DNA from 3 places in the Mesorhizobium sp. M0410 genome. Region 3 is predicted to be linked to each of the others. Evidence: predicted binding sites of a transcription regulator. Region 3 holds the regulator's gene; each other region holds the start of a gene.
What was found. The regulator LexA, encoded in region 3, represses DNA repair genes until DNA is damaged. The targets are predictions, from matches to a motif close to TGTTCNNNNTGTGTTCNG.
Positions count from the first base shown of each region.

Region 1 (10,602 bases), on a different contig from region 3:
TCCAGAACGCCGGCTTCCTCGAGGATCGGGGCGAGCGGCGTCCCAGCCCAGCGGGCATTGCCGATGCCGCCGGTGAAGAAGGGAAACCCGTGGTTGCCCGAGCATTCCACTGTGAAAACGACCTCCTGCCGCGGTCGTGCCCTGATGTCGGCGAGCGTCAATTTTAAGGGCTTGTTGACCAGGCCTCCGATCTCCATCGACCATGTCTTCTCGTCGATCGTTGGTCGGTTGAAATGCGAGATGCTGAAGAACTTGTCGTTTGGCGTTATCCAGCTATCCAAATCTTCCCAGACAAGCTGTTTCTGGATACCTACCGGATCGGGATTTTCGGTCGGCTGATCCAGCCATGGAATAACTTCCTCGCTCGGCCGTGTTGGAAAAGCGTAAGCCCGACGCGAGGTATAGAGAGCAGCAATTGCGGCAAGAGCCGCGCTTCCTTGAACAAGAAGTTCTCTGCGCTGAAAATCAGGCATGTTGTTTACCTCCCAGTTGATCGTTGATCCGGAACGGGCTGCAACGTGCCTTCGGCCGTAGCCTGATCACGGATAGGCGACAGAATGTGAAGTCTGCCCATTCGGAAGTATCCGGATGGCTCAGACAATCACCGACGCAAGTCAGGCATGTGAAGCGTTGGACGAAACTCTGGCTCGCGTTTCGCATGCCAAGAGTGCGCCTTTGAGAAGGACGTGTCCACAACTTGGACGGGACATGATGATGATTGCGACATTCCATGCCGATTTTCGGTCCTGCCAAATCGTTGCTGCTCGGATCGCTGCCGAACGCCCGCTTCTGGGTCATTTCGGGACCTTCGTGGGTTCTCGTCGAACCGGTGTTTCCTGCCGGCCAGTGGGTTGGTCGGGCGGCCGGCATCGCCCTGGTCGCCTGGGGCGGCGCAACGCTTTGGTCTGACGACCAGGGCTGCCTCGAATGTCGCATTTGCAGGAAACGATCCCTCCTGACGCAAAGTGCATCGCACCGCCCAGCCAGGCCGGCTCACAACGCGTCGGGGCGGACCGGCGGTGACGTCAAGCTTACGCAGGCATTCAGGCGTCGAGGAACTTTGAATCTTGGCGTCCGTTTATCCGAATGTCGGGTATGAAGGGCTCCGCCAATGAATGTCAGCGATGAAAGGACTGTATCGCTTTGGGCGGCAACCGAAGTCGCGCCTGAGGCGGTTCCGCTCGAGCGGAGTGAACAGGTCGATGTCGTGGTCGTCGGATCTGGCATTGCCGGACTGTCGGTCGCCTACCAACTGGCCGTCGCCGGGCAAAAGGTGGCGGTGCTCGATCGCGGCCGGATCGGAAGCGGCATGACGGCACGCACCACCGCGCATCTGTCGTCGATCTGCGACGACTATTTTTCGGAACTGATCAAATTGCGCGGCGAGGAACTGGCGCGGATTTACTACCAAAGCCAGTCGGCGGCTATCGACCGTGTCCAATCGATCCAGGAAGCAGAGGGTATCGCGTGTGATTTCCGCCGCCTCGACGGCTTTCTGTTTCCGGCGTCAGGCAGAAGGGAATCCGTCATCGAGCGCGAACTGGGCGCCGCTCTGAAGATTGGTGTCGACGTCGAGAAAACCGCAGGCGTGTCGTTTGCAGGCTTTTCGGATACGCCCGTCCTTCGCTACGCCAATCAGGCGACATTTCACCCCCTCGAATATCTCCGCGGGCTGGCTGCGGGCATTCGCGCGCGCGGCGGCATGCTTTATGCGCAGACCATCGTCGACAAGGTCGCGGAGACCGACGGCGGCGTCCGCGTAAGCACGGTCTCGGGCTTTACCGTGTCTGCCAGATCGGCCGTTGTCGCCACTAATTCGCCGATCAACGATCGGGTCGCGCTCCACACCAAGCAAGCGCCGTATCGGACCTACGCGATGTCGTTCGAGATCGCGCGCGACGTTTTGCCGGATGCACTCTATTGGGACACGCTGGATCCCTATCACTACGTTCGCCTGCAGCCTGGTGAAGGCAAAACCGACTTTCTGATCGTCGGTGGTGAGGACCACAAGACAGGGCAGGCCGACGATGCCGACAACCGCTTCGCGGCCCTGGCGGACTGGATCAAAAAATTGGTGCCCGATATCGGCGCGGAAACCAATCGATGGTCCGGGCAGGTGATGGAGACCGTCGACTATGCCGGGTTCATCGGCCGCAATCCCGGCAACCGGCATGTCTTCGTGGTCACCGGCGATTCCGGTCAGGGCATCACCCATGGGGTTGTTGCCGGCCAATTGGTTTCCGACCTGATCCTGAAGGGGGAAAGCCCTTGGCGGGAACTTTACGAACCCTCCCGCAAGACGGTACGGGCGATCGGCGACTATTTGGCGGAGAATGCGACAGCGATCAGGAGTTTTGCCGAGTATGTCGCGCCTGGCGAAATCGATTCCGCCGATAAGCTGCGGCCGGGAGAGGGCGCCATCGTGCGCGAAGGGCTTACCAAAGTCGCGGCTTTTCGCGATGAGGACGGCACGCTCCACAAGCGCTCGGCCGCATGCACCCATGTCGGCTGCCACGTCCATTGGAACTCATTGGAACGCTGCTGGGACTGCCCCTGCCACGGCTCGCATTTTGCCGTCGACGGCACGGCTTTGAACGGGCCGGCCGTATCGCCCCTGGCTCCTGTCGGATAATTTTTTTTTCGCCCCCGCCGCGCAACTCACAATTCCTTCTCGGCCAGCTCCCGAAATGCGTCGGGAACCGACCGCTGTAGTCCGAGCGCGACCGAGGCGTAGCCGACCGCCTCCCAGCCGAAGCGGTCGCGGATCTTGTCGATGGCGCGATCCGCGATCCAGCGCGCCGCGTCCTTCCGGGTGCCGGGGCGGCGGCGGTCGTCGAGCCCGAGCGGCAGCTCCAGTTGCAGCCCGGCATGCTGCTCCAGATGCGATACGGCGATCGCCAGCAGCGAGATGGTCTTTTCGTGCGGATGGTCGATGAGCACCTTGCGCACCAGCGCCTCGGCGATTTCGGCCAGCATGGCGGTTGCCGAAATCGGCTGGTCGAGCGTGACCGAGCGCGTCACCGAGCGCAAATCGGCAAAGCGGACACGAACCGTCACCGTGCGGCCGGGCCGGGATTTCGCACGCAACCTGGTGGCGACCCTGTCGGCCAGATGCAGCAAAGCGGGGACGAAGACCTGCTCGTCGGCCGGTTTTCGGCCGAGCGCCGATTGCGCGCCGGCCGAGCGCGCCCGGCGCTGCGTCTCAAGCTTGCGCGGATCGCGGTTCCACGCCAGCGCATTCAGTTTCTCTCCCGCCGCCGGCCCGAGCAGGCGCTCCAGCGCGCCACTGTTGGTCTTCGCCAACTCGCCGATGGTGTTGACGCCGATACCGGCCAGCCGCTCCCTGGTGACGGGGCCGACGCCCCACATCAGCTCGACCGGCAGCTCATGGAGGAATTCCAGCTCGTGGCGCGGATCGACCACCACGAGCCCGTCGGGCTTGGCCACTTGTGAGGCGATCTTGGCCAGATGCTTGGTGCGGGCCACTCCGACCGAGATCGGCAGGCCGAGCTCGGCCCGCACGCGGCGGCGTATCTTGCCGGCGATCTCGGCCGGCGAGCCGAACAAATGGGTGCAGCCGGCGACGTCGGCAAAGGCCTCGTCGATCGAAATCCGCTCGACCACCGGCGTGAAATCGCCGAGCACCTTGATTGCCGCATCGCCCAGCCGCTGATAGTCCTTGAAATGGCCGCCGACGAAAATGAGTTGCGGGCAGAGTTCCCGCGCCCGCCGTCCCGGCATGCCGCCGCGCACGCCGAACGCCTTGGCCTCATAGGATGCGGCAAGCACTACCCCGCCGCCGACGGCAATCGGCTTGCCGCGCAAGGCCGGGTCGAGCAATTGTTCGACCGAGGCATAGAAGGCATCCAGATCCGCGTGGAGGATGTTGGCTTCCATCCGGCCCGTTCGCTCGCGGCGGCTCGAACGCCGCATTGTCTCGCGTTATGATAGGAACATAAAGAGAACATTGCGGGTGAATTGTCAAGCAGCGCGGAGGCCGCCGCCGCAACCTACAGCGCCATCTTGTAGCCGAGATGACTGGCGGTGAAACCGAGGCGCTCGTAAAAATCGTGCGCCTCCCGTCGACCTTTGTCCGTGGTGAGTTGGACGAAGTTGCAATTGCGCGAACGGCACGTTTCAATCGCCCATTCGACCATCAGTTTGCCGACGCCGCGCGAGCGCCATTGCCGGGCGACGCGAACGCCTTCGATCTGGCCGCGCCAGGCACCCTTCCTGGAGATACCCGGAAGGAAGGTGAGTTGCAGGGTCCCGACCACTTGCCCGGCCTCGACAGCCACGGCCAGCAACTGGTTGGGATCGGCATCGATTGCGCTGAAGGCATCGAGATAGGATGGCGCAAGCGGCGTGGATAGGTCTTCCCGGTCTGCGCCGAGCACATCGTCGGCAAGCATTGCAACGATCGCCGGCAGGTCGGGCGCCTGCGCGCGACGGAATTCGATCTCGCTCATCGCGCGAAGACATACGGTGCGACGTCGGCGATCGCAATATCCGTTTTGACTTGCAAGGGAAGGCCCGCGCCTTCAGGTGATCTCGAACGCCCAGAGGCGGTGGCCGTAGCGGCGGAAGAAGCGGGCGAAGAGGCGCTGCTGTCTGGCACGGGCGAGGTCGGCGGCGCGCCTTTCCTGCCGCCAGCGCGGCATGTTGCGGAACATCGCCAGGAAGCGGGCGGCGTCCTCGAGTGCCTCCTCGGCTGTCTGCGCCGGGCGGATCGCCGCCAGGAACAGAACGCGGCTCGGCTTCATCTGGTCAATCGCCACCTTGCGCTGGCGATGGCCCTGGCGTGCCTTGCGGATGCCGTCCTGGCGGATGGCCGCGAAAGCGGCAAGCATGGCCGGGCTGTCGCCGCTATAGCCGCAGGCATGGGCGAACTGGGCTGGGTTCATCGTCGCTCCCTTGCTGCCGGCCGGCCGCGGTTCCGTGGCTCGCGCCGATTCCAGCCCGCATGAGATATAAGCATAACTCAAATAATTGAACAAGTGAAACTTTCACGTTGATGTAAGCGGAACCGACTCGACTCCGCTCCAAAAACCGATAATGATGTGAACAAAGCAGGAACAACGATGGGGTGGCCATGGCATTGGCGGGCAAGGAAGCGACGATCGCCGATGTCGTCTCGATTGCCGTCGAGTGCATCGATTGCGGCCGCAACAGGTGGTGGAAGCCGGCCGAGCTCAAGCGGCATGGGGTGAGGCCGGAGACGCCGCTATCAGCGCTTTCGGGGCGCCTCATCTGCAAGGCCTGCCGTGCCGATGGCCTGCCGGGCGCCGCCGTTTCGATCCAGGCCGCCTTCATCGACGACCGGCAACGGGTGCGCGCCGAGGCGCGCCTGCTCAACGGTCGAGAGCCGGAGCAGTCGAGGCGGGCTTGAGGGGGGAACTTCCTTCTCCCCTTGTGGGAGAAGGTGGATCGGCGCGTAGCGCCGAGCCGGATGAGGGGTGCTGGAAGAAACTCGGCGTTAAAATATGGAACGATTTTAAAGCCTTACGTAGCGATCCGTCCGGCACCCCTCATCCGACCGAGCTTCGCTCGGCCACCTTCTCCCACAAGGGGAGAAGGGAAAACCCTCCTCAATACCCCAGCAGTTCCTTGAGCGGGATGACGCGGAAGACGTTTTTGATGGCGTAGCGGTTGAAGGTCAGCGTCTTGGGCGGATTGTACTGCTCGACGATCAACTCGGCGGCGGTGCGCTTGACCAGCTTCTTGATGAAGGCCTTGCCGTTTTGCTCGTTCTCTTCGGGCAGCGTCTCGATCACCACATGGTCGCCGGGCACGGCGTCGCGGCCGCCGCAATAGATCATCTCGCCGGGCTCGTAGCGCGGCACCATCGAATCGCTCAGCACGTGCAGCGCAAACACATTGCGCAGATGCCGGATCCCCGGCGGCCGCTGGACATAGCCGGCCGGTTGGCCGTTGAAGGTGAAGTCGCCATCGTCGCCGCCGACGGCGGTGCCGAGAAGCTGGATGTCCATCGGTCCGGCGGGCAGGGGGCCGGGATCGGTGACGATCTCGGCATCGGCGACCGGTCCAGCATCTTCGAGGAAGACGACCTCGCCCTTGCCGAGCGCCACCGGATCGACGCGCAGGAAAGCGGCGGTCTTCAAAAGGTTCTCGGTCTTGGGCAGGTTGCGCCCGGTCTCCCAATTGCCGACGGCAGCGACGTCGGTGTCGTTGTGCTCGGCAATGTGACGCATCACCAGGCCGCGCTGCTTGCGCGCCCGGCGGATCGCCGCTCCGACCTTGATCGACAGTGCAGTTTTCGCCATGGCTCCCATCTGAGACATAAGATTCGGTTTCGTCTATGCAAGAATCGCTTGCATTATGATTTGAGTTATGCTCTTATGCGGGCATGCACAAGTCGCTTCACCAGCTTTCGGTCCTTAAATCCGCCGTTCAGCGCGCCGGCGGCGCTGGCCTGGAGGCGGTACCGCAAACGATCGCCAAGGCCATGCATGTGCCAACCGTTTCCCCTTCGTCGCGGCTGTCCTCCTCCCCGGCCGGGCCGATGCCCGAGGCTCGCGCCTCGGTTCCGGCAGCGCAAGCGGCCGGAACGGCCGGAGCCGTTCCCCTCACGGCTCCGGCCACGAATTACCCGTCGACCGGCAACGCGGGTGCCGCGGTTTCCTGGATCCGTACCGAAGACGGCACGGTCATCGCCTTCGACAAGCGGATGGGCAAGGCAGTCTCCGGCGCAACCAGGCAGGCGGCCGAGATGAAGCTCGATCGTAGCAGGCCACGCGAAGGCTGATCGGCTTTCCAGCCTGAGAGCCGGCGAAGCCGGCGCCACACACAACCACCCTTGCAGGGAATAAAACATCATGGCCGCCCGCTATTCCGCCTCTGAATTGGAACAAATCGAGAACTTATTGATGAGCGGGCTGTCGGCCGCGAAGATCGCCACCCGGTTGACCGCGCTGGGCGGCCGCCCGGCCTCGCGCGCGGCCATCATCGGCATCGTCCACCGCACCGCCCGTTTGCGCACCATCGGCCTTGCCAGATCCAAGGGCCGGTGTGGCGGACGCTCGGGCGGCCGGCTCGGAGATTCGGCGCCTGAGCCATCAAATGCCGCAAGCCAAGCGGAGGCCGATCCGAAGGCCGAGCCACGCTGCCGCCCCGCCAGGCTGTCGGCCAGGCTGGCGCCGCCGGCCTGGCAGCCGGGTCCGGCTCGGATCACCGGGTCCGATGGCGAGCGGCTCGAAATGCCGGCGCCGCGCCCGATCGCCGCCGGCGGCCGCCAGCCACATTTCGCCGCCATGCGCTTCATCGATTGCCTTTTCGACCGTTGCCGCGCGCCGCTCGACACGACGCTGCAGGAGGATGCCGAAAACGATGCCACCGGCAGTCGCCCCGGTTTGGACATGCTGTGCTGCGGGCTGCGCACAAAGCCTTCGAAAAGTTACTGCGCCTATCACGCGGCGCGCTTCCTGCGCACGCTGCCGGCCGAAACGATTTGAGCCCAGTGGATGACGGAAATTCGCCAGAGCCCGACGACAAAAAACCAGGAGGACCGAGCCGATGAGCAGCAAAATCGCCCAGAAGACCAAAGCCAGGCCGACGCGATTGCCGAAGGGCGAGGCCGAGCAGGTGCGCATCCGCAAGGAGATCGGCCATGATTTCGCGCTGAAAGACGACAGGTTCGGCCGCAAGCGGCTGGCCAAAGGAACACAGGAGGCGGCGCGCCTCTATGAGGTCTCCAATGACGGCCACACTGCGACCGGCGGCATCGTGCGGGTGCGCAATGTCGACCCGCTGAGCGGCCTCACCTCGCTGTCGCGCCAGCAGCGCGAGGCGGGGATGCGCTACCGCCAGGATTTCCGCAGTTCGTCGGAGGCAACCGCCAAGCCGATGGCTTGGGCCGAGCGTGTCGACGGCGGCCGCACCGGCAGCGGCGTCGCAGAACACATCCTGTCCGCCGGCCGCGACCATGCCGAGGCCACCAGGGCGCTTGTCCATTGGGAGATCGCCGGCATCGTGCAAAAGGTCTGCTGTGCCGACGCAACGGTCAAAAGCCTGGCCGAACAGGCGGGCGAACCGCGCGACGTGGTGGTGAAACTACTCAAGATCGGGCTCGACATATTGGCCGTGCATTACGGCATGATGCTGATGCGCAAGCCGAGATGAGGAGCCCCGCCGATCCGGCCGGCACTACCGGCCGGATCGATCCGTCAACGACGGCAGACACGGATTCTTTCGATGATCCGGTGGTGATGACGCCAGTGCCTGATGACTTCGGTATGGCAGCGCCGGTGGTACCGGTACCGGTAGCGCGGCGCGTAGTCCTCGTTATAGACATCATAGCGGTAACGGGGGACGTACTCATCGTCGTAATCGGAATACCGATGGTGGCGATAATAATAGTCGTCGTCATAGCCGTTGCCGATGCCGATCGTGACGCTGCCGCCGGCATTGGCCGGGCCAATCACGGAAGCCGCCGAGGCGATGGCGATCACCGAGGCAAGCAGGAGCTTCTTCATAGCTACCTCCTTCATTAACGTCCCTCTAATAGAAAAACCCGCGAGGGGCAGGCTCGTTCCACAAATTAGCAAGATGCCCCCAACTGAGAGCCCCAATTAGCGCCGCGTGGGCGAAAATGCCTCTGGCTGTGCGGCAGGGTGGCCGTCGACGCAAGCCTCGAGCTGGTTGTGGTCCGCGCCGTATGTATCCCGGTGTCCCGTCAAAACAGCGACAATCGGGCGGTGCCAGTCCCGTCACCTTGCCGATCTATTGGACATGCCCCAGTTCCAGCAAAACGAAAGCGGTCGCACCCAGCACAGCGAGGGCGTAGGCCGCATAAAGAACAAGCAGCATCACCTCAAAGTCCCGGACGAAACTAGCGGCAATCCTGGTCTCCCTAGGCTCCGCCTTCTCGATGCGGTCGGCTTCCAGCTGCTCCGTTGCCACGACGAGGCAGACTATCCTGTCGTTGTCGGCCGCCTGCAATATCCGTTCGGTCAAATCGACTGCAATCACTGGATCATCGGCCAACTGATCCCGCGATAGCCGGCTTTCAGTGACGGTCTGGATTTCACGCTTTCTCACGCACGCATAATTGCGTCGACTAAATTAGGTTCCACTGAAATACCTAGTAAAATACATAGATTGCGCCCACCCGATCGCGATGGGTGAGGCGTGAGCCCAACTGCGCGGAACCCCGCCTGAGGCCCGCATTTGTCGACCGTCGAGGCGAATCTCGATCCGCATCCTCCGATCAAAGGGCGCCGGCTTCTTCATAGGCTGCTACGGTGCGCCAGTGCTGGTAGGTTGCAATGCTAAAGCCGCCAAACCTTCATATCGCGAACGCAGCGCCGACGTCTTCGGTTCTGACCGGTTATGACGAAGATCGCATGCTTACTTATATCCGGCTGCTCGACGCTTCGGCGGAAGGGACCGATTGGCGTGAGGTCGCCCGCATCGTTCTGCATATTGATCCGGAGCGGGAGCCGGAGAGGGCTTTCCGGGCGTGGGCGACACATTTGGCGCGTGCACGATGGATGACCAGGAAGCGGAACGAACTGCGCCAATTGCGTGATGAGTGGTGGGGATGAGCACCATCTAGGAACTGCCGTCCCGGTCTGGCCGTTGAGAGAGAAGGCCAACATGGAAAAGCGACCAATGACTTCTTGGCGAGCCAATACTTTCGAGCTGTGCTGCCTTCTTGCAGTTCCGCTGTCGCTTATCCTTACCGTTTTACTGGCTGGTCTCATCCTTAGCTGACCTGGCGTGGGTTGCTCGCCAAGGGCTGGTCGGTCGTGATCCGACAAGATCCCGCACTGTTACTTCACAGCCGCCGCCATCACATTCGAAAACAGCGCCCGTTCCACCGCCGGCTCCAGCGTTTCGGCGAAGGGCGTTGCCAGGTGGTGGCGGTCGCGGAAGGCTAGTTTGCCGTCGATGAAGACGTGGCAGGTGGTCTGGTCGCAAAACCGGTCGGTCATGTCGATGTAAGTGGCGTTCGGCGTCGAGCGCACGATGTCGCGCTCGACTGTGGCGATGTCGTCGTTTGCCGCCATGATCCTCGGCGTGTCGCATGTCGCGGGCGTCTGGCCCCGCCACAGCGCGCGCGCCACGCATTTGTCGGCGTAGCTTGCATTGTAGGGAACGTCCCTGATGACCGCGACCTTGATGCCGGCCTGGCTGAAGGCCTGAAGCGTCCAGGTGAGGCCCGTCCGCCACTGCGCTTGCCAATCGGCGTGCTTCAACTCCTCGGGCGATTCCTTCATCACATTGCCGATCGAGAATTCCGAAATCACCACCAGTTGCGGGTGCAGCGCGATGATGTCCTTGACCGACTGCTCGCGCCACTGGTCGCATTCGGTGTAGTCGCGCTTCAGCCGCCAGTTCCAGGTCGTCACCCGCGAAGCCCGGCAGGAGGATTTGAGAAAGGTGACGACGCGAAAATTGTTCTTCTCGGCCGCCTTGATCAGCGGCGTCGACCAATGGTCGGCATGCGAGTCGCCGAACAGCACGACCGAGCGTTGGGCATCCTTGCGGCCGAACATGCAGGGCTTCGGCTTGACGGTCTCGAAATCGAGCACGCAGCCGCCATTGGTCGCGCGCACGGTGGAGAGTTGGGCGGCGCTGTCG
Region 1 is NZ_JAMYRN010000021.1:21,893-32,494, forward strand. It holds gene NKI63_RS24520 (sulfite oxidase) at 1-473, opposite strand, end outside; gene NKI63_RS24525 (FAD-dependent oxidoreductase) at 1,112-2,632, shown strand; gene dinB (DNA polymerase IV) at 2,659-3,897, opposite strand; gene NKI63_RS24535 (GNAT family N-acetyltransferase) at 4,011-4,469, opposite strand; gene NKI63_RS24540 (hypothetical protein) at 4,542-4,904, opposite strand; gene NKI63_RS24545 (hypothetical protein) at 5,093-5,389, shown strand; gene NKI63_RS24550 (XRE family transcriptional regulator) at 5,589-6,293, opposite strand; gene NKI63_RS24555 (hypothetical protein) at 6,368-6,766, shown strand; gene NKI63_RS24560 (GcrA cell cycle regulator) at 6,888-7,472, shown strand; gene NKI63_RS24565 (DUF6456 domain-containing protein) at 7,534-8,139, shown strand; gene NKI63_RS24570 (hypothetical protein) at 8,184-8,492, opposite strand; gene NKI63_RS24575 (hypothetical protein) at 8,740-9,057, opposite strand; gene NKI63_RS24580 (DUF2285 domain-containing protein) at 9,285-9,563, shown strand; gene NKI63_RS24585 (acyltransferase family protein) at 9,792-10,602, opposite strand, start outside.
Region 1: the regulator LexA is predicted to act here: its motif matches at 3,950-3,967, upstream of dinB (DNA polymerase IV).

Region 2 (10,602 bases), on a different contig from region 3:
GGGACGGATACCTGCTGCCGGTGCTGGCATCGGTGTTCGTCGGCGGCACGCCGACCTGGGGTGGCATCGGCACGGTCGTCGGCGGCGCGATCGGCGCGGTCACGGTCTCTTTCATCCAGACCGGCGTCGTCGCGGCTGGACTGAGCGGCTTCTACGTCCAGTTCTTCAACGGGCTGATCATCATCCTGTCGCTGCTCGGCCATAAGTGGAACCAGGCGCGGTATCGGTGACCGGCGGCCTCACACTCCCGTGACAAATCCGTCCAGTACGCGTTTCTGGCCGGCTTTGTCGAAGTCGATGGTCAGCTTGTTGCCTTCGATGGCCGAGATGTTGCCGTTGCCGAATTTCTGGTGGAAGACGCGGTCGCCGACGCTGAAGGGGGACGGCGTGTCGGCGACGGATTTGGCGACCAGCTCGCCGTCGATGGTGCGGCCCTTGACCGAGGTGCGGCCGGCGCCGTAGCCGGAGTCGGTTTCGCCATAGCCGATGCGCTCGACTTGATGGCCGGAGCGCGTGCCCCAATTGCGGTCGGTGGCTTCGGTGCGGTTGGCTTGAGCGCGCTGCCAGCCCGGCGTCGCATAGGTGCTGGAGAAAGCGCCGGATTTTTCGGCGCCGTTATTGCCGCCGATGTTGTCGAAGCGCGATGCCCCATAAGGGTTCTGCCTGCCTGCACCTTGGCCGCCACGACCGGAGGCGAACGAGCCGCCACCATAGGCATTGCCGTAGCCGCCATAGGAGTTGCCGCTCTCGGAAACTTCGACATGGGCTTCCGGCAGCTCGTCAAGGAAGCGCGACGGGATGGTCGATTGCCAGAGGCCGTGGATGCGGCGGTTGGAGACGAACCAGATGTGCAGGTTCTTCTTGGCGCGGGTCAGGCCGACATAGGCGAGGCGGCGTTCCTCCTCCAGCCCTGAGCGGCCGCCCTCGTCGAGGGAACGTTGGTGCGGGAACAGGCCTTCTTCCCAGCCGGGCAGGAAGACGGTTTCGAATTCGAGGCCCTTGGCCGAATGCAGCGTCATGATGTTGACGGCGTCGAGCTCGGCGTTCTGCTCGGCGTCCATCACCAGCGCGACATGTTCGAGGAAAGAGCGCAGCGATTCATACTCCTCCATGGAGCGGATCAGTTCTTTTAAGTTCTCGAGCCGACCGGGCGCTTCAACCGAGCGGTCGTTCTTCCACATGTCGGTGTAGCCGCTCTCCTCCAGTATGGTCTCGGCGAGCTCGGTGTGCGGCGTGGTTTCCAGCGCCTTCTGCCAGCGCTCGAAATTGGCCGACACCTCGCGCAGTGCCGCGCGCGGCTTCGGCTTCAGCTCGTCGCTCTCGGCAAGTTTTGCCGCCGCCTCCAGCATCGGGATGCGCAGCGCGCGTGCGGTATCATGGATCTGGCGGATGGTGGCCTCGCCCAAGCCGCGCTTCGGCACGTTGACGATGCGCTCGAAAGCGAGGTCGTCGGCGCCTTGCGCGACGACCCGGAAGAAGGCCAGCGCATCGCGGATCTCGAGCCGCTCATAAAAGCGCGGGCCGCCGATGACGCGATAGTTGAGGCCGAGCGTGACGAAGCGGTCCTCGAATTCGCGCATCTGGAAGGAGGCGCGGACGAGAATCGCCATATCGTTCAAATTGTGCTTCTGGCGCTGGTAGGCCTCGATCGTCTCGCCGACGGCGCGGGCCTCCTCCTCGGAATCCCACGCGGCGTGGACATGCACCTTCTCGTCGTCCTCGGCGATCTTTTCGGTGAACAGCGTCTTGCCGAAACGGCCCTCATTGTGGGCGATGAGGTGGGAGGCGGTGCCCAGGATGTGCGCGGTCGAGCGGTAGTTGCGCTCCAGCCTGATGATGGTGGCGCCGGGAAAATCCTTGTCGAAGCGCAGGATGTTGTCGACCTCGGCGCCGCGCCAGCCATAGATCGACTGGTCGTCGTCGCCGACGCAGCAGATATTTACGGTGGACAGGCGCGGGCTTCCCTCCCCCTTGAGGGGAGGGTGGCCGGGCGAAGCCCGGTCGGGTGGGGTCCGTGCGGCAGTACTCGACCTACCGGCGGCAGTGCTCGACGCCCTAGCGGTGCCTTCTGCGGCAACCCCCTCCGCCCGCTTCGCGGGCACCTCCCCCTCAAGGGGGGAGGATTGCGGCCGCTGCGCCAGCAGCCGCAGCCACATGTATTGCGCGGTGTTGGTGTCCTGATACTCGTCAACGAGGATGTAGCGGAAGCGCTTGTGGTATTCCTTCAGCACGTCCGGATTGGCGCGGAAGATGCGGATCGGGTGGCACAATAGATCGCCGAAGTCGCAAGCGTTCAGCGTTTGCAGCCGCTCCTGATAGGCTTTGTAGAGCTCGCGGCCCTTGCCGTTGGCGAAGGCACGGGCATCGCCCTCGGGGATGTCGGCGGGACCGAGGCCCTTGTTCTTCCAGCCGTCGATCATCTGAGCGAACTGCTTGGCCGGCCAGCGCTTGTCGTCCAGCCCTTCGGCCTGGATCAGCTGCTTGATCAGGCGCACCACGTCGTCGGTGTCGAGAATGGTGAAGTCGGATTTGAGCCCGGCCAGCTCGGCGTGTCGGCGCAGCAGCTTCACTCCGATCGAGTGGAAAGTGCCGAGCCATGGCATGCCCTCGACATTGCCTTCGCCGATCAACAGGCCGATGCGCTGCTTCATCTCGCGCGCCGCCTTGTTGGTGAAGGTGACGGCGAGGATCTGCGAAGGGAAGGCTTTGCCGGTGGCAAGGATGTGGGCGATGCGGGTGGTGAGCACCCGCGTCTTGCCGGTGCCCGCGCCGGCAAGCACCAGCACCGGGCCTTCGGTGGTTTCCACCGCCAGCCGCTGCTCGGGGTTGAGGCCGTTGAGATAATCGGGCGCGTTGTTCTGGTTGCTGCGGGCAGCCATGGCGCGCGCGGCAATGCCCGACGGGGCCACGGGCCGCGCGTTCGGTTCGTCAAAAAAGGGCATGTCTTCCGAAAAGCCGGACATCTCTCCCCGAATGTAGTGATTCGGCAGCGAAAGGCCAGAAGCGTCTCCGTTTTGTTCTCTGTCCAGTCGGTAGACTCACAAATCTGAATGGGTCTGCTAACCAAAACGCCGGGCATGCGATGGGCCGGCGCCGCAAAACGCCGAGCTTGCTTGACAGGGGAGGCGGGCCGGAGAAAGTTGTGCTCGGGGCAGGAGCGCAATGCCGGGTTGCCCATGGACGCGTCGCGGAGCGCACCAGTCGAAGGAGCACCGTCTTGGCTGTGGTCATCACCTCCCTGATCCTTTTCCTCATCGGCCTGGCGCTTGGCGGCGGCGGTATCTGGCTCGTGACGCTGGGCGGCAGCTGGTATTACGTCATCGCCGGTCTAGCTTTCCTTGTCGCGGCCTGGCTGCTCTACAGGCGCAGATCCACCGCGCTGTGGCTCTACGCGGCGATCGTGCTCGGCACGCTCGCCTGGGCGGTCTGGGAGATCGGCTTCGACTGGTGGGAGCTCGGCCCGCGCGGCGGCATCATCGTGCTTGTCGCGCTATGGCTGTTGACGCCATGGGCGCGGCGCGGGCTTACCGGTCCCGACGGACGCGCGCCGCTTATCCTCGCCGTGCTGGCATCGCTCGGCGTCGCCGGCTATTCGATGACGACCGATCCGAAGGATATTGCCGGCCAACTCAACACCGACAAGGTGACGCCGACGGCCGATCTCGGCGGCAATGTGCCGCCCGGCGAATGGCACTATTACGGCCGTACGCCCTATGGCCAGCGCTATTCGCCGCTCGACCAGATCACCCCGGAAAACGTCGCCAATCTGCAGCCGGCCTGGACCTATCAAACCGGCGACGTGAAAGGGCCCGACGACATCGGCGAGACGACCTATCAGGTGACGCCGCTGAAGATTGCCGACACGCTCTACATCTGCACGCCGCATAATTTCGCCATCGCCATCGATGCCGCAAGCGGCAAGGAGAAATGGCGCTTCGATCCACAGATCAAGCTCAACAAGGACCGCCAGCACCAGACCTGCCGCGGCGTGTCCTATTATGCCGACGCCAAGATCGCCGCCGGCCAGCCCTGCGCCACACGCATCTACCTGCCGACGTCCGACGCTCGGCTGATCGCCCTCGATGCGGCGAATGGCCAGGTCTGCCCCACATTTGCCGAGGGTGGCACGCTGAACCTGCTAGCCAACATGCCATATCCGAAGCCGGGCTATTATTATTCGACCTCGGCGCCGCTGATCGTCGCCAACAAGATCATCGTCGGTGGCGCGGTCAACGACAATTATTCGACGCAGGAGCCGTCCGGTGTCATCCGTGCCTACGATGCCGACACAGGCGCGCTGTTGTGGAACTGGGATTCCGGCAATCCGGACCAGACGACGCCGCTGCCGCCGGGCCAGACCTACACCAACAACTCGCCCAACATGTGGTCGACGGCAAGCGCCGACGAAAAGCTCGGCCTGCTTTATGTGCCGCTCGGCAACAAGACGCCGGACCAGCTCGGCGCCGGGCGCAGCGCCAATGACGAGAAATTCTCCTCGTCGATCACCGCGCTCGATCTCAACAGCGGACAGTTGCGCTGGGTACGGCAGACCGTGCATCACGACCTCTGGGACATGGACGTGCCGGCGCAGCCGACGCTGGTCGATATCACCACGGAAAATGGCGTGGTGCCGGCGCTGGTCGGGCCGACCAAGCAGGGCGACCTCTATGTGCTCGACCGGCGCAGCGGCGAGCCGATCGTTCCGGTCAAGGAAGTGCCAGCACCCGGCGGCGCGATCGAGGGCGACCATACCTCGCCGACGCAGCCGTTCTCGGACCTGAGCTTCAGTCCGAAACCGCTGACCGGCGCCGACATGTGGGGCATTACCATGTTCGACCAGCTGGCCTGCCGGATCGAGCTTCGCAAGTTGCGCTATGAGGGCCGCTATACCCCGCCATCGCTGCAGGGCTCGCTGATCTACCCCGGAAATTTCGGCACCTTCAACTGGGGCGGTGTGGCAGTCGATCCGGTCCGGCAGGTGATGTTCGGCATGCCGACATACCTGGCGTTCATCTCCAAACTGGTGCCGCGCGCCGACGTGCCGCCGCCCGGTGACACCAAGGGCAGCGAACAAGGCCTGAACCGCAATGAGGGTGCGCCTTACGCAGTGATATTGAAGCCGTTCCTGTCGCCGCTCGGCATTCCCTGCCAGGCGCCGCCCTGGGGCTATGTGGCGGGTGCCGACCTTCGGACCGGCAAGATCGTCTACAAGCATCGCAACGGCACCGTCTACGACATGACGCCGCTGCCGCTGCCGTTCAAGGTCGGCGTGCCCGGCATTGGCGGGCCGATGATCACTGCCGGCGGCGTCGCCTTCCTTGGTGCGGCGGTCGACGACTATGTGCGCGCCTATGACCTGACGACCGGCAAACAGCTCTGGCAGGCGCGGCTGCCTGCCGGCGGGCAGTCGACACCCATGACCTACACGGTAGCCGACGGACGCCAGTTCGTCGTCATCGTTGCCGGCGGCCACGGCTCGGTCGGCACCAAGCCGGGCGATTATGTGATGGCCTATACGCTGCCGAAATAGAGAAGTTCCTTCAGAGCCCGAGATGCCCTTTCAGGTCGGGTACCGATGCAAGGACCTCATTGGTCAGCTGCGGGCCGGCTGCTGCCTCGGCCTGCTGGACCAGCATCGTGCCGGCCTGGCTGATCTGTGCGAGCGTAAGGCCTGATGCCTTGAGTATGGCGACGCCGTTGATCAGCGCGCCGGTCTTTTCGCCGAGAGCGCCGCCGAGCGCGCCCTCCAGCGAGGACAGGAGGCCACCACCGGAAGCCGCGCCGGGAGCCATGACATCATATTGCTTGGCCAGGGCGTCGGCTCCCGGGATTTTGGCAAAGAAGCTGGACAGGGTCGTGCCCTCCGCCTCGTGTTCAAGCACCGAGAAAATCGTGCCGGCGATCTTTTCCGTCAAAGCCTGGTTGAGACCGGATTTCTGGGAGACGGTGTTGATGATGTCCTGAACGTCCATGATCTTTCCTCAGGCCTTGGTGTTTGCGGGCGGGTGCCGGTTGACGCGGATCTTGATCAACGATCGTTTGAAGGCGGGGAAGGCAGTGAACCGCAGCGCCAGCAAAGCCATGGCGGCGAGGGCGAACCCACTTGCCAGAAGCGGGGAGAGAAAGGTCATGGGCGTATTCCTTCGTCGTCAATCACGCATTCTTTTCCCGCCAAATGGCCATTCTCGTTCGCCAGATGGCCCGAATGAGGCATAGCCCGGTAACTTCTTTTTACATCGTGGTGCATGCATTTAGCATTGCCACAAAGGACCAAAATTTAACGACAGTGCGGCGCCGGGCATCACGGTCGTCGTGCAGGGCTTTTGGCAGCCTCACTCAGCCGTGACTGGACCAGGCAAGCTTCGGCTCTATGTTGCCGCGGGGGCCCACGAGGAGCGCGCCATGACAACACCTGCCGGACCCACTGCCGCCAAGCCTGTCATTACCCAGGCGATGATCGATGCCTATGACGAATATACGCATCTGACGCTCGACCGGCGGCGCTTCATGGAGCAATTGACCAGGCTTGCCGGATCGGGTGCGGCAGCTGCCGCAATCGCGCCGCTGCTGGCGGCGAACTCGGCCCAGGCGGCAATCGTGGCGGAAGACGATCCGCGTGTGAAAGGCGAGGACATCAGCTATCCCGGCAGCGGCGGCGAGATGAAGGGCTATCTGGTCAGGCCGGCGGACCAGACCGGCAAGCTTGGTACCGTCATCGTCGTGCATGAGAACAGGGGTCTCAACCCGCATATTCGCGACGTGGCGCGGCGCGTTGCGCTAGAAGGGTTCGTGGCGCTTGCGCCGGACTTCATGACACCGCTCGGCGGCACGCCGGACGACGAAAACAGGGCACGTGACCTGTTTTCCCAGCTCGATCCAGCACAGGTCGCCGCCAATGCCGTGGCAACGGTCGCCTACCTCAAAGGCTACAAGGACGGCAACGGCAAGGTCGGCGCCATCGGCTTCTGCTGGGGCGGCGGCACGGTGAACATGCTGGCCGTCAACGCGCCGGACCTCGCCGCCGCCGTCGCCTATTACGGCATGCAGCCAAAGGCCGAGGACGTGCCGAAGATCAAGGCCGCGCTCATGCTGCATTATGCCGGCCTCGACACCCGCACCAATGCCGGCATCGATGCCTTCAAGAAGGCACTCGACGCGGCTCATGTCGAATACTCGGTCTATGTCTATGAAGGCGCCAACCATGCCTTCAACAACGATACGTCGGCGGCCCGCTACGACAAGAAGGCGGCTGACCTCGCCTGGGGCCGGACGATCGCTTTCCTCAAGGAGAAGCTGGCCTGATCAGGTGGGCGCCAGCGCCGGTTTGTGAAGGGCGACGCCGGCCACCACCAGCGCGATGCCGATGCAGTCGGTGAGGCTCGGCACCTGCCGCAGCACAATGACGCCGATCAACGTCGCGGTGACCGGCAGCAAAGACAGCATCAGCGCGAAGCTGGAGCGCGGCAGCCGCGACATGGCAAGCTGGTCGCATATATAGGGGATGACCGACGAGCAGATGCCGACGCCGACCGCCGCAAGCAGCAGCGGCGGCGCCGAGAAAGCCGGCAGAGCATCGGCGAAACCGATCGGCAGAACGACGAGAAGGGCGACCGCCATGGCGGCACCCAGCCCGGCGATGCCATCGCCGGCGCCGCCGCGCGCGACGCGGTGGCCGAGCACGATGTAGCCAACGAACAGCGTGCCGTTGAGGAAGGCCCAGAACAGGCCGACGGGATCGCTCGACCATTTGACGTCTATCAGCAACAGGGTGCCGGCGACAGCGATCGCGAGGGCGGCGAGATTGCGCGGGCTTCTGAGGCCAACAAGCGCAACGCCGATGGTGCCGACGAATTCGATCGCCGCCACCAGCGAGATCGGCAGCCGGTCGAGCGCCAGGTAAAACGAGCAATTCATCACCCCAAGGCAGAGGCCGAAGGCCACAAGCAACAACCGCGTCGAGCGATCGGCGCGGGCGAAGACCGCCCATGGCCGGGTCAACGGGGCAAAGACGAGTGCCGCGGTGGCGATGCGCAGCCAAGCCATGCCGAGCACGCCGACATGCGGGAACAGCAGCACCGCGAAGGCCGGTCCGAGATAGTGGAACACGGCGCTGACGCCGAACCAGAGATGCGGCGGGACCGCATTTGCCAAGGTAAAGGCGAGGCCGGCGAGTGCCGGACTTGCTGCGGGGGCTTGCGTCCGATCTTGCATGGGATCAGTATCGCAGGCGATTTTTGCCATTGATATGGATGATGGCCGATCATTGCGGCTATTTGCTTTCCGAAAGCAAGGAGTTGTCCGCTGAAACGCCTTCGAAATGAAAATACCGATCTGGACCCGGCGGATCTGAAAATCCTGCGCCTGCTGGAAAAGGACGCGCGCACCAGCACCGCCGAACTGGCGCGATCGGTCGGCCTGTCGGCGCCGAGCGTGGCCGAGCGTATCAAGCGGCTGCAGGAAAGCGGTGTGATCGACGCCTACACGGTGCGTATCAATCCGGCCGCGCTCGGCATGAACCTGTCGGCATGGCTGCGCATCAGGCCGGTGCCGGGGCAACTCGCCGTCGTGGCCGAAATCATCCGCGACCTGCCGGAAATCGCCCAATGCGACCGGGTCACCGGTGAGGACTGCTTCATCGCGCTGGCGCATGTCGCCTCGGTGGCCGAGCTCGAGCGAGTGATCGACCGGATCATTCCCCATGCGATGACCAACACGGCGATCATCCAGTCGTCGCCGGTGGTGCCGCGCTCGCCGCTGGGGGCGGTGAAGCGCCAGCCTTGATGCTTGGGGTCGTTCGTCAGCACGTCGTCCGCTTAACTCGAAACGTCGCGCCGCCCCTTCATCGCCCTGCCGGGCACTTCGCGGACGCTGTCATCAATGGTTTCGTCAATTGCCAGCGTTTGCTGAAAGAGCGCCGAGGCTGCGGCCAGCCCCTTCTCCCCGTCACTATACGCGGAGAAGATGGCGGCAGCCGGATAAGGGGCAGCGCAAACGTTCCAGAAATGCAAACCGGACGGCCGGTCTGTTTCTTCCCGCACCGTTCAGGCGTGGCCGCGTTTGATCCGCGCCTGCTTCAGGATGGCGCGCCAGCGGATCATGGCGAAGGGAATCGGCTCGTTGTTGTTGGCGATGTGGAAGATCTCGTTGTTGAGGTTCTTCAGCGAGCGCCAGAAATCATAGTCGGTGATGCGTGGATCAGCCGCCAGCCTGTCCGCCTCGACCTTGATGTCGGTTTTCATGCACGTTCCCCGAACCGCTGCTGCTCCGCCGCCCGTATCGCAATTCGATGCGGATGGTTTTCCAACGCCGCGCTGAGTCGTTCAACGTCTCAATTCGGCTTGTTCACGTTAAAACCTCGGTAAGGTTAACGGCGGTTGGCCCGTGGTTCAAGCGCTCTCTTGGTTCAAGCCGGCTTACGACGAATACCGATCGAGCGGCCGGCGCGCTCCGGCATCGGCAGGGCGGCATGGGCGGCGCGCATCGCTTCCACCCTGGCCAGGACGTCAGCGGGGAAGGGCGCGACCCTCGGGCCAGCCATGTCGACATGCAGCGACAGCGTTTCGGAGGTGGCGGCGAGCCAGCCGTCGAGATGGCGGATTTCCTGGTAGGCCCTCAGCCGCTTCTCGTCATGGTCCAGCAACTGGAACGAGACTGTGACCTTGTGGTCGAGATGCAATTCCTGGACGTAGCAGACATGGACTTCCGCGGTGTAGATGGTCAGCCGCCGTTCCCTTACATAGTCCGGCCCCATCCCCATCATCTCGAAGGCTTCGTCGGAGCACCGGTCGAACAGCACGTTGTAATAGGCCATGTTGAGATGGCCGTTGTAGTCGATCCAAGCCTCCTCGATGTCCATGGCGCGAGAGACGAAAGGGGCGGGGATGGGCATCGGAAACTTCCTTCTCGTCATGCCGGGATGAGCGTGGACTGGACAGAGCGTGGTTGGTGAGACTACGCATCCCTAGATGCAGAACAAGGGTGGACGCTGGTCCATTCGCGGAGGAATCGATGGCTCTAAGCGACCTCAATCCGGTCGAGCGCAACGAAGAAGGCATCGCCGCCGTGCTCGGCATCCTCAAGCAGCGGCTCGGCGAGCGATTCCAGACCGGCCAGGCGATCCGCGCCCAGCACGCGCACACCACGACCTATATTCCGACGCAGGCGCCGGACGGCGTCGCCTTTGCCGAGACCACGCAGGAGGTGCAGGAGATCGTGCGCGCGTGTGCGGCACATCGCGTGCCGGTGATCGCCTTCGGCATCGGCTCTTCGCTGGAAGGCCACACCAACGCGCCGGGCGGCGGCATCTCGCTCGATACGTCACGCATGAGCCGCATCATTGCAGTCAATCCGCAGGACCTCGATTGCACCGTCGAGCCCGGCGTGACGCGCGAGGACCTCAATCGGCATCTGCGCGACACCGGCCTGTTCTTTCCGATCGACCCGGGTGCCAACGCTTCGCTCGGCGGCATGGCGGCGACGCGGGCGTCGGGCACCAACGCCGTGCGCTACGGCACGATGCGCGAAAACGTGCTGTCGCTGACCGCGGTGATGGCCGACGGTGAGGCAGTGACGACCGGCAAGCGCGCCAAGAAAAGCTCGGCC
Region 2 is NZ_JAMYRN010000024.1:54,499-65,100, reverse strand. It holds gene NKI63_RS25965 (ABC transporter permease) at 1-230, shown strand, start outside; gene NKI63_RS25960 (ATP-dependent helicase) at 240-2,963, opposite strand; gene NKI63_RS25955 (glucose/quinate/shikimate family membrane-bound PQQ-dependent dehydrogenase) at 3,218-5,530, shown strand; gene NKI63_RS25950 (hypothetical protein) at 5,541-5,972, opposite strand; gene NKI63_RS25945 (hypothetical protein) at 5,982-6,131, opposite strand; gene NKI63_RS25940 (dienelactone hydrolase family protein) at 6,403-7,302, shown strand; gene NKI63_RS25935 (EamA family transporter) at 7,303-8,211, opposite strand; gene NKI63_RS25930 (Lrp/AsnC family transcriptional regulator) at 8,302-8,781, shown strand; gene NKI63_RS25925 (hypothetical protein) at 9,042-9,239, opposite strand; gene NKI63_RS25920 (thioesterase family protein) at 9,404-9,889, opposite strand; gene NKI63_RS25915 (FAD-binding oxidoreductase) at 10,009-10,602, shown strand, end outside.
Region 2: the regulator LexA is predicted to act here: its motif matches at 3,005-3,022, upstream of NKI63_RS25960 (ATP-dependent helicase).

Region 3 (10,602 bases):
CGTCATCGTCACACTGGGCGGTGCCTCGGTCGGCGACCACGACTTCGTCCATGACGTGCTGACCGGGCAAGGCATGACGCTCGATTTCTGGAAGATCGCCATGCGACCGGGCAAGCCGCTGATGTTCGGGTGGCTGGGCGACATTCGCTGCATCGGCTTGCCCGGCAACCCCGTGGCGAGCCTGGTCTGCGCTCAGCTCTTCCTGAAGCCGCTGCTGGCGCGCCTCGGCGGCCGCGCCTTTCAGCAGGATATCCGTCGGGCACGGCTCGGTGCTGCCATGCCGGCCAACGATCTCAGGCAAGATTATGTGCGGGCTGTTGTCACAGACGACGCCGGTGCGCTGGTGGCGACGCCGTTCGGCATCCAGGATTCCTCGATGCTGAAAATGCTGGCCGATGCCAACGGGCTGATCGTCCGCGCGCCGTTCGCGCCTGCTGCGGCGGCGGGCTCCCCCTGCGACGTGCTGATGCTACGCTGAACCTGCCTCACTCCGAGGTCAAGGTCCGGGTCAGCGGATGGTCTGGATCGGCCAAACCGTCGATGATGTTGAAATGATGCCGGTCGGGCTCGACTACGGAGCTGGTCGCGGCACCCAGGCCGATCCAGATGTTGGCCAGCAACGCGCTCTGGCGCAGGAATTCGGCGCGCTCGCCGCCGCCGGCCCAGCAGGTCAGGCGGGCCTTTTCCATCGGGCGCAGCAGCACCGGACTTTCGGCCTGCGCCTCGGCCTCATCGATCGCCAGCGTCTCGTTCATGCCGGTGCGCATGATCGGGCGCAAATCATGCACCCCCGAGATCGACACCACGTGACGAACGCGCCGGACCACTTCGGGCGCCAGCGGCGTCGTCCTCGTAACCATCCGGCTAACAAGATGGCCGCCGGCCGAGTGCCCGGTCAGCATCAGCGGCCCTGCGACCATCGCCGCCGCCTTGCCTATCGCCGCGCCGACTTCCTTGACGATGCTGCCAATGCGTATCTGCGGACAGAGCGTGTAGGACGGCATGGCAACTGCATAGCCGCGATCAACAGCGCCCGCGGCAAGATGTGACCAGAAACTCTTGTCGAATGCCATCCAGTAGCCGCCATGGACGAACACCACGACCCCCTTCGGCTTGGTGGCCGGCAGGAAAAGATCGAGCCGGTTGCGTGGGTTGTCGCCATAGGCCAGGTCGAGCCGCGCCCTGCCCTCGGTCAAAAGCGCGTCGCGGAAAACCTGCGCGGGCTCGACCCAGGCCGCCGGCCAGCGATCGCTGCCGGCTATGTTGGCGCCGTTGGCATAGGCGTTGTCCCAATCGGCAATGTGACGTTCGAACACCCTGCGCCCTCCCTGGCAATATGGCCTTGCAACCTGGCCGCGAGCATCGCGCGGCGCGTCGTCGCCAGCCTCACGATTCCAGCTCTCGCATCGATCTCAAGTGACAGCCGCCTTGATGGCGAAGCGCGCATCCTTCCACGCACCGGTGCGCAGGATGTCCTCAAGCACTTCGACGGCCTGCCAGACATCGGCATAGCCGACATAGAGCGGGGTGAAGCCGAAGCGCATGGTCGATGGCGCGCGAAAATCGCCGATCACGCCACGTTCGATCAGCGCGCGCATGATCTGGTAGCCATGCTCATGCATGAATGAAATCTGGCTGCCGCGTTTTTCCCCATCGCGCGTGCTTTCGAGCGTGAGGCCGTAAGTGCCGCACTTTGCCTCGACAAGCTCGATGAACAGATCGGCCAGTGCGATGCTCTTCTTGCGCACCGCCGTCATGTCGACATCGTCCCAGATGTCGAGCGCGCCCTTCAGCGTGCGCATCGAAAGGATCGGCTGGGTGCCGCACAGAAACCGGCGGATGCCGGTGCCGGCCGCATAGCCTGGCTCGAAGGAGAAGGGCCGTGCATGGCCCCACCAGCCGGTGAGCGGCTGCTGAATGTCGGCAAGATGCCGCTCAGCCGCATAGATGAAGGCAGGCGCGCCCGGGCCGCCATTCAGATATTTATAGGTGCAGCCAACGGCAAAATCGGCGTTGGCTTTGTCGAGCTCGACTGGCATCGCGCCGGCGGTGTGGCAGAGATCCCAGACGATCATCGCCCCGGCTTCCTGGGCCCTGCGCGTCAGCGCCGGCATGTCGCGCAGTTCGCCCGATTTGTAGTTGACGTGGTTGACCAGCACCACGGCGGTGCGATCGTCGATCAGCTCCTCGATGGTCGGCGCGTCGACCGCCGAGAGGCGCAGCAGCGCATCTTTTCGCGTCGAAACCACACCCTCAGCCATGTAGAGGTCTGTCGGAAAACTATCGCCCTCGGCGACGATGACCTGCCGCTCCGGTCGCATGGCCATGGCGGCGTGCAGCAGCTTGTAGATGTTGACCGACGTCGTATCGCAGACCACCGTCTGGCCGACCGCGGCACCGATCAGGCGCCCTAGCTGGTCGCCAAGTTCAAGCGGCATGTTGAACCAGCCGGCCGTGTTCCATGCGCGGATGACATCATGCGACCATTCTTCGGTCGCGGCCTTGTACAATTCATCGAAAGCGGCACGTGAAGCAGCTCCTAGCGAATTGCCGTCGAGATAGATCACTCCTTGCGGCAAGACAAAGCGGTCGCGCATCGCGCCCAGCGGATCCGCGGCATCCATCGCCTTTACGGCCACGAGATCGGGAATTCCCGTCATGATTTGCCTGCTCCCCCAAAAAATCCAACGCAACGCCGGACACGCATCAACTGTTCTTCTGTTCTTCCATTACCTGGTTGCGCGTGCAAGGCTCCACCGGCGAGAAGCAGCCTGACCAGGCGGTGGAAACCTGGAGTTAGCCCGAGGTTGGCGTTTTGAGTTCGTTTCGTTCACGGCGCATTGACCAAACCGCACAGTCGATAGGGGTTCACTTCCGTGCCCTTTGCCGACCGACGGCCGATGCCAGTACCGCCTTCTAGGAGGCCAGAACGGCGCAAATGAAAGCAGAATCAATGCGATGAGGCTCGCGGCGGCGAAAATACGGTACGCCGGTAGGGGACGTCGTTTGTTTCCCGAGCCTTAACGCATTCATTAAACTTTAAACAGTTGCGGAACACAACTGGAACAGATAGTGTCTGTTCTGGGTTTGTTTTCTGATTCTGTTGGGGGTCGCTATGCTGACACGCAAACAACACGAACTGCTTATGTTCATCCACGAAAGGTTGAAGGAAAGCGGTATCCCACCGTCCTTCGACGAGATGAAGGAAGCGCTCGACCTGGCTTCCAAATCCGGAATCCACCGACTGATTACGGCGCTGGAGGAGCGCGGCTTCATTCGCCGTTTGCCCAACCGGGCCCGTGCACTGGAGGTGCTACGCCTGCCTGACTCGATCGCCCCCGGCCTCAATGCGGCACGCAAGTTCTCGCCGAGTGTCATCCAGGGCAGTCTTGGGCAAGGTGCCCCTCGGCAGGGCAAGCCGACATCGTCGCGCGTCCCTGCAGCCGGCAATGACGACGATGTCGTCGCCGCCGTTTCGATCCCGGTGATGGGCCGCATCGCCGCCGGTGTGCCGATCGATGCTATCCAGCACCAGACGCATTCGATTTCGGTGCCGCCGGATATGATCATGGGCGGCGAGCATTATGCGCTCGAGGTCAAAGGCGATTCGATGATCGAGGCTGGCATTTTCGACGGCGACACGGTGATCATCCGCAATGCCGATACGGCGAGCCCCGGTGAGATCGTGGTGGCCCTGGTCGACGAGGAGGAAGCGACACTGAAGCGGTTCCGCCGCAAGGGCGCCTCGATCGCCCTGGAGGCCGCCAATCCGGCCTACGAGACGCGCATCTTTGGACCAGACAGGGTCAAGGTGCAGGGCAAGCTCGTTGGGCTGATCCGCCGCTACTGAGTTGCGCCCTTGGTGCCGGCTTTTGGATTGTCGGCCCGGTATGGCGGCAGGCCGCGCGCCGCGCGTGAAAATTTCCGCTGCACGTGCCAGGGCCGGTATGATTTTTCGACGGCGAAGCGGATTTCGGCGCGTGTTGCCGCTTGTGGATCGAAATAGACGGCCGCACTTCCTGCGCGCGCCAGTTGCCGTTTTGTGACGACGAGGACCAGCCGGTCGTAGTAGCAGGGATTATGGGCGGTGGCGTCGTCGATGACGATCAAGCTGGCGAAGGCGCAGGCTGGCCGTGCGGTATCGCGATCCTTGGCTTGCGCAATGATCGCGCCGGATGGATGCCTGGCGAGGCAGAGACCGTCCGTGCAAATGAACGGCATGCCCGGCGGTAGGTCGGCCGGATCGGCAATGTCGAATTGCGGATCGTTCTTTCCAGGTGTTTCCGGCGCGACGATAGCCTCTGATGTGAGCGCGCGTTTCCAGTTGTCGATGGTGAACTCATTCGGGCGTGCCCGGTTGACCGCGAGCTCACCGCTGCCGATCGGCAGCGCGACCAGCCGTGCGTCCTCCGAGATCAATACGTCGGGTACGCGTGTCTGCGTTGTCGTCAGCAAGCCGGCGAGCGCAAAAGGAAGTGCCGCCAGCCGCAACCAGGTCGTCGCCATGCTGGCAATGACGAGGGCGATCGTCACCAGAAGGACGGATCTCAGCGAAATCAGCCCGACCGCATCGATCGGCGAGCGCTCCGAGATCCACCCGGACAGGGCGATCATCGCCGTCAGCCCCTTGCCCATCACGTATAGGAAAGGCCCATCCGCGCCGAACGGCATCGCCAGCGCACTGAGGACGGCGAAGGGCATGACGACCAGTGAGACGATGGGCATGATGGCCAGATTGGCGAACAGGCTGAGCGGCGCCACGCGCTGGAAATGCCATATGGCGAAAAGCGCCGTGGCGCTCCCTGCAATGATCGAGGTCATCGCCAGGCCGCCCATGCCCAGCAGGACCTTTCGCGTGGCGAGGCGTAGCGGCGACCGCCGCGGCGGCGGCGTGGTGGCCCTGCCGGCGCGGTAGTCGGACCAGCCGGCATAGGCGCCGACAAGGGCCGCCGTCGCGGCGAAGGACATCTGGAAGCTCGGACCGACCACCTCGTGTGGCGACACCAGAATGACCGCGATGGCCGAGATCGCCAGGTTGCGCATGGTGAGCGCGGCCCGGTCGAACAGCACGGCGATAAGCATCACCGCCAGCATGATGAAGCTGCGTTCGGCCGCTACCACAATGCCGGAAAAGACGAGGTAGGCCGCAATCGAAAAAAGCGCGGCGGCCGCGGCATATTTCTTGACCGGCCGTCGCGATGAGAAATCGGGAAACAGCGCAAAGGCGCCGCGTAGCAGCGCCATGATGGTGCCGGCGACCAACGCCATATGCAGCCCCGAGATAGAGATGATGTGATAAATGCCTGTACGCCGCATCGCTTCGTTGATCTCCTCGGGAATGCCTGCGCGCACGCCGACGATCAGCGCAGCAGCAATCTCGCCCTCGGCGCCGCCGATGCGGCTGCGGATATGGTCGGCGATGGATTCGCGCGCGTCTTCGATCGCGGAAGAAAGCCGCGCGGCAAGCGGCATGCTGCTCGACGACACGACTTTCGGATTGCCGAGAAAAAAGCCGCTGCCGCCGATACCGGCGAAATAGCTGTCGAAGGAGAAATCATAGCTGTCGGGCCGCACCGGGCCGGTCGGCGGCAGCAGCCGCACATAGCCGGTGATCTCGGAACCGGCGGCCAGCTCATCCGGTATCTTCATCGCCGAAACGCGGACCCGTTCCGGCATGTAGCGCAGCGTCGGCCTGGCGGTTGAGATCACATCGATTGTCAGCCGGATGCGGCCGCTAGCCATGGGTTCGTACGATACGACGCGACCCGTCAGCCGCGTCGAGATTTCAGAACCGAGCACATGCGTCCCGACACGCCAGGTCTCGAACTTGGCGGCAAGCACGCCAAGCACGCAGAACAACGCCACCATGAAGCACAGGCGGGCTCTGGGCCAAGAGCGCGAGACGACGGCACAAAGGGCCGCGAGGAGCACGAGTGCGATCGGCTGTGGAAAGGCCGGCTCCACCGCCATCGCGAAATACACGACCACCCCGCATGCGAGGAACACCGGCACCAGCAGGAAGGCGATGCCACGGTCGAGTTCCAGGCCGGCCGCCGAGGTTACGCTGTTGCGGATACGGGACGGTGACGAGAGGCGGAAACGCCTGGGCAGGCGTACGATGGGCTCGCCCGCGGGCACGAGAACCGTTGCTGGGTCGCTGGCCGGCAGCGACGGAGCATCGAAGCGCGGAGCGGGTAGCAATGCCGGTGCCGGCAGGACAGGCGGGGGAGCGGCAAACAGCAAGCGTTCGCTGACGCCGCTGCCAACGTCCTCGCCCTCGCCCGCACCACGGCCTCGCACAGCCATCGGGTCTGCCCCTTGCGCCCTCGACCTCCTATGCTACATGAACGCGCAACGCGCGAAAGTCCGCGCAACAACATTCGCTTCCTACGCCCGCCTGGGTCGCTTCCTTTATCTTCACCGCGCCTCGCGTTCGGCAGGGTAGCCCGCCGGGCTCTCGGCCCGACTTCATCGGCCGGTTTCAACCTGACGACAGCCCTCTTAGCTGACCTCCGTGACCGGCTCGCTGGCGTCTTAGTCGAGCAGCTTGGCTGGTCCGCCTTCATCGACTGCTACGACCGGCCGAAACCCTGTTCTAGCTTGACCCGCCCTATTTCGGCAGCGACGGCGACTACGCCAAGGAGCTTTTCGGCGGTGACCAGTTCGAGGCAATCGCGACCAGACTGTCTGTCAATCAACGACGTGCCGGAGATCCGCGCGGCCTTCCGGGCCAACAGCATCGAAGAGGTTCAACTGCTCTACAGCCTGGCTGGCGGCAAGGGGACAGCCGCGCGAGATTTGATTATAAGCGGCAGTCGATATTAGAGAGGGAGCGGATGACCGAAAAGGAAGAGACCGAGAAATCGGCACGATCTGGGTGGGTGGTATTCGGGTTTGCGGCAACCGCAGTTTATTTCACGGCATTGGGCTCGATCCTAGGCAATAGCGGGCCGGATAGCCTTTTGCCAATCAACAAGGCCAGCCTCGCGCTAAACACATTCGGCGATTTTGTCGCAGGGATCTGCGCTCCACTTGCCTTTCTTTGGTTGTTCGTGGCCACCATGGTCCAGTCACAAGAGCTTGCTCTGCAACGGCAGGAACTGCGGCTGACGAGGAGGGAGTTCGAACTCAATCGAGACATTTTAAAACAACAGGCAGAAGAGGCCCGCGCCCAAGCCGCATTCATAGGCAAACAGACACAACTCCTGGAAGGCGCCGAGGTAGATCGGTTGATCGATACGCACCAAGCCGCCTTTATTCGCCGGTATCGCAAAGTGGGTGGACGTACGATAATGGTTGGCGAAGCTGACGACGAGGACAGGCAGATGATCCAAATAGGGGTTCAATCTTCAGATCCCCTGAATTTCGTCGGGGCGGCCACAGATGTCCGGGTGATCGCCTCACAACTTCGCCGCGCCAAAAATAAATCTCCTGACAAAGTAGCTTATTTTTCTAAGCCACACTTTCAGCCACTCGGAGATGCGCTCAATGAAATTGCGGAGATGATGGACCGCTCATCGCCAACCATGAAAGCCAAGCTCAAGGAAGCCAACTTCGCTACCGCTGTGGCCGCTGCGGATTACCTTCTCGCCCAGTGCGTGGATTACCCCAAGAACTTAAAGTTAAATGATCGCCTCTAAACACTCTGGCAGCTATTCAGCGCACGCTAACTGAATCGCAGTTGGTTTGCCGGCTAGATGGTGCCTTTAGTCCTCGGGCGGGATATTCCACGTTTTTAATTCGGCTTGCAGGCTGCTAATCTCGTGCTTTCGTTCCGGTGGGGCCTGGAGACGCACAATCTCAAGTTTCCCTTGCCATCCATGCCGAATAGCCAACAGGAACCGTCGTCGATCCCCAGTTGCGGACTGCAATTCTTCCGCGAGGTTCGTCAAACGCATTCGGCATTTGTTCAATTGCATATCGAGGTCGCCAACCACCCCAGAAATTAGGTGCTGTCCGATAAGACAAGCACGGCGTCCGTGTTTTTTCATTTGGTTGGTCGTCGAGCGTAATTCCATCAAGAGCACTCCCAAGGACGTCTGCACTTTCTCTTGAGGCGTCTCTGGAAATTCTTCATGCAGGCTATTGAAGTGCAGCGCGGAGATGTGCCCGGCGATCTTCTGGTCAGAGAACGAAACTGGCTCCCAGCTGTGTGCAAATTCGTTCCTAATCCGCCGAAGCCTCTCCAGATCGTCGTACTGGGGCTTTGTCACCAATCCCAGAGAGTAGGCCATTTTGATTCGTGCTGACAGCGTTCCAAGAGGGGCGTTGAACCCTTCAAGGAGTGTCGATGCTGGCGCGCCCTCAATTAGAAATGCCGCTATAAGATCGCCGAGCGCTTCTTCTGCGAAAGCTGCGAGCGCGAGAACCAATCCACGCTCGTCAAGCGTGCCCATGATTTGATTAAGGCGATTGAGGTCCCCAAAGACCTCATCTTCTTTCGCTTTCTCTTCAGCTTTGTCGTTCATCTGGCCTTTGAAATCCTGGTTTTCCGCCTTTCGCTGACACGCGCCGCCTCGCGCATAGTCGGCGCGAGGCTGCTATCGTGCGGTGAAGCTGGCGGCGGTCTGACGGTACGCCAAAACGGAGCTCAAACACCGAAAATTCCCGCCTTTGACGATAATGAGCTAACTCCGATCTGCTGCCAAGTGAAGTTGCCCGGAGGTGCCAAACGATTGCGCGCTACACGGCAGGACGGGAACCGATGCGGCAAACAGCAAGCGTTCGCTGACGCCGCTGCCAGCGTCCTCGCCCTCGCCCGCACCACGGCCTCGCACAGCCATCGGGTCTGCCCCTTGCGCCCTCGACCTCCTATGCTACATGAACGCGCAACGCGCGAAAGTCCGCAAACCCACTTCCTTCGCCCGCCTGAGAGTTCCATGCCCGATAAGGTCGTCACCCGTTTTGCCCCCTCGCCCACCGGCTATCTGCACATTGGCGGCGCGCGCACGGCGCTGTTCAACTGGCTGTACGCCAAGCATACGGGCGGCACGATGCTGCTGCGTATAGAGGATACCGACCGTGAGCGGTCGACGGATGCGGCGACGGCAGCCATTCTCGACGGACTTTCCTGGCTCGGACTCACCTGGGACGGCGCGCCTGTCTCGCAGTTCGAGCGCGCGCCGCGCCATCGCGAGGTGGCCGAGGAGCTGGTGCGCGTGGGCAAGGCCTATTACTGCTACGCGACGCCGGCGGAGCTGGAGGCGATGCGCGAGGCAGCGCGAGCCAAGGGGCTTCCGCCCCGCTATGATGGACGCTGGCGCGACCGCGACCCGTCGGAGGCGCCGCCCGGCGCCAAGGGGGCGATCCGCATCAAGGCGTCGACAGACGGCGAGACGGTGGTGCATGACCGCGTCCAGGGCGACGTGCGCTTTCCCAACAAGGATCTCGACGATTTCATTATTCTGCGCTCGGATGGCAATCCCACCTACATGCATGCCGTCGTCGTCGACGATCACGACATGGGCATCACCCACATCATCCGCGGCGACGATCATTTGACCAACGCGGCACGCCAGACCGTAATCTATCAGGCCATGGGCTGGGAGGTGCCGTCGATGTCGCATATCCCGCTGATCCACGGTGCCGACGGCGCCAAGCTGTCGAAGCGGCACGGTGCGCTTGGCGTCGAAGCCTATCGCGCTATGGGCTACCTGCCGGAGGCGCTGCTCAACTATCTGGCGAGGCTTGGCTGGAGCCACGGCGACGATGAGATCATGTCGATCGCCGACATGATTGCATGGTTCGACATTGGCGACGTCAACAAGGGCGCCGCCCGTTTCGACTTCGCCAAGCTCGAGGCGCTTAACGGCGTGCATATGCGCCGGATGAACGACGCGGCGCTGCTCGACATCTTCATCGCCACTCTGCCCTATCTTGAAGGCGGCCCGGCAATCGCCGCGCGCCTCGACGACAGACGCAGGGCGCAACTGCTTGCCGCTTTGCCGGGCCTGAAGGAGCGCGCCAAGACGCTGGTCGAACTTGTTGAAGGGGCTGCATTCCTTTTCGTCGAGCGGCCGCTGCCGGTCGACGAGAAGGCGGCGGCGCTGCTCAGCGGTGAGGCGCGCGCGATCCTGCGGGGCGCTCATGCGGCACTAGCCACGGTTTCGGAGTGGTCTGCCGCCTCAGCCGAAGCCGCGATCCGCGACTATGCGCAGGCCGCCGGCCATAAACTCGGCGCCGTGGCCCAACCTTTGCGCGCCGCGGTCACCGGCAAAAGTACCTCGCCAGGTGTCTTTGATGTGCTTGCCGTGCTTGGCCGCGAGGAAAGCCTGGCGCGGATCGCTGATCAAATCGATTAGCAAACTGGCCTAAGAAGATTGGCATTGAAAGGTGTGTTTCGCAGTGCAACATTGGGTCTTGGCCTAATCTGCCGCGCAGATTCAATTGCGGGCGCAAATGTGCGTATTCCGATGCTTTTGACGTGTTGGGTTCAGATATTTTGCCTTTGCCGGCCTGAGGAAACAAAAAGGAGTTTGCTATGACCGAACCTGCGACAAAAATGGAATTTGGCGGCAAAACCCAGGCATCGACGGCCAAGCTGGAACTCGGCGGCAAAACCCATGAATTCAAGATACGAAGTGGTTCGGTAGGACCTGACGT
Region 3 is NZ_JAMYRN010000007.1:133,942-144,543, reverse strand. It holds gene NKI63_RS12225 (molybdopterin molybdotransferase MoeA) at 1-478, shown strand, start outside; gene NKI63_RS12220 (hormone-sensitive lipase) at 486-1,316, opposite strand; gene kynU (kynureninase) at 1,413-2,660, opposite strand; gene lexA (transcriptional repressor LexA) at 3,116-3,850, shown strand; gene NKI63_RS12205 (ComEC/Rec2 family competence protein) at 3,844-6,306, opposite strand; gene NKI63_RS12200 (hypothetical protein) at 6,837-7,640, shown strand; gene NKI63_RS12195 (MltR family transcriptional regulator) at 7,707-8,468, opposite strand; gene gltX (glutamate--tRNA ligase) at 8,880-10,301, shown strand; gene gltA (citrate synthase) at 10,481-10,602, shown strand, end outside.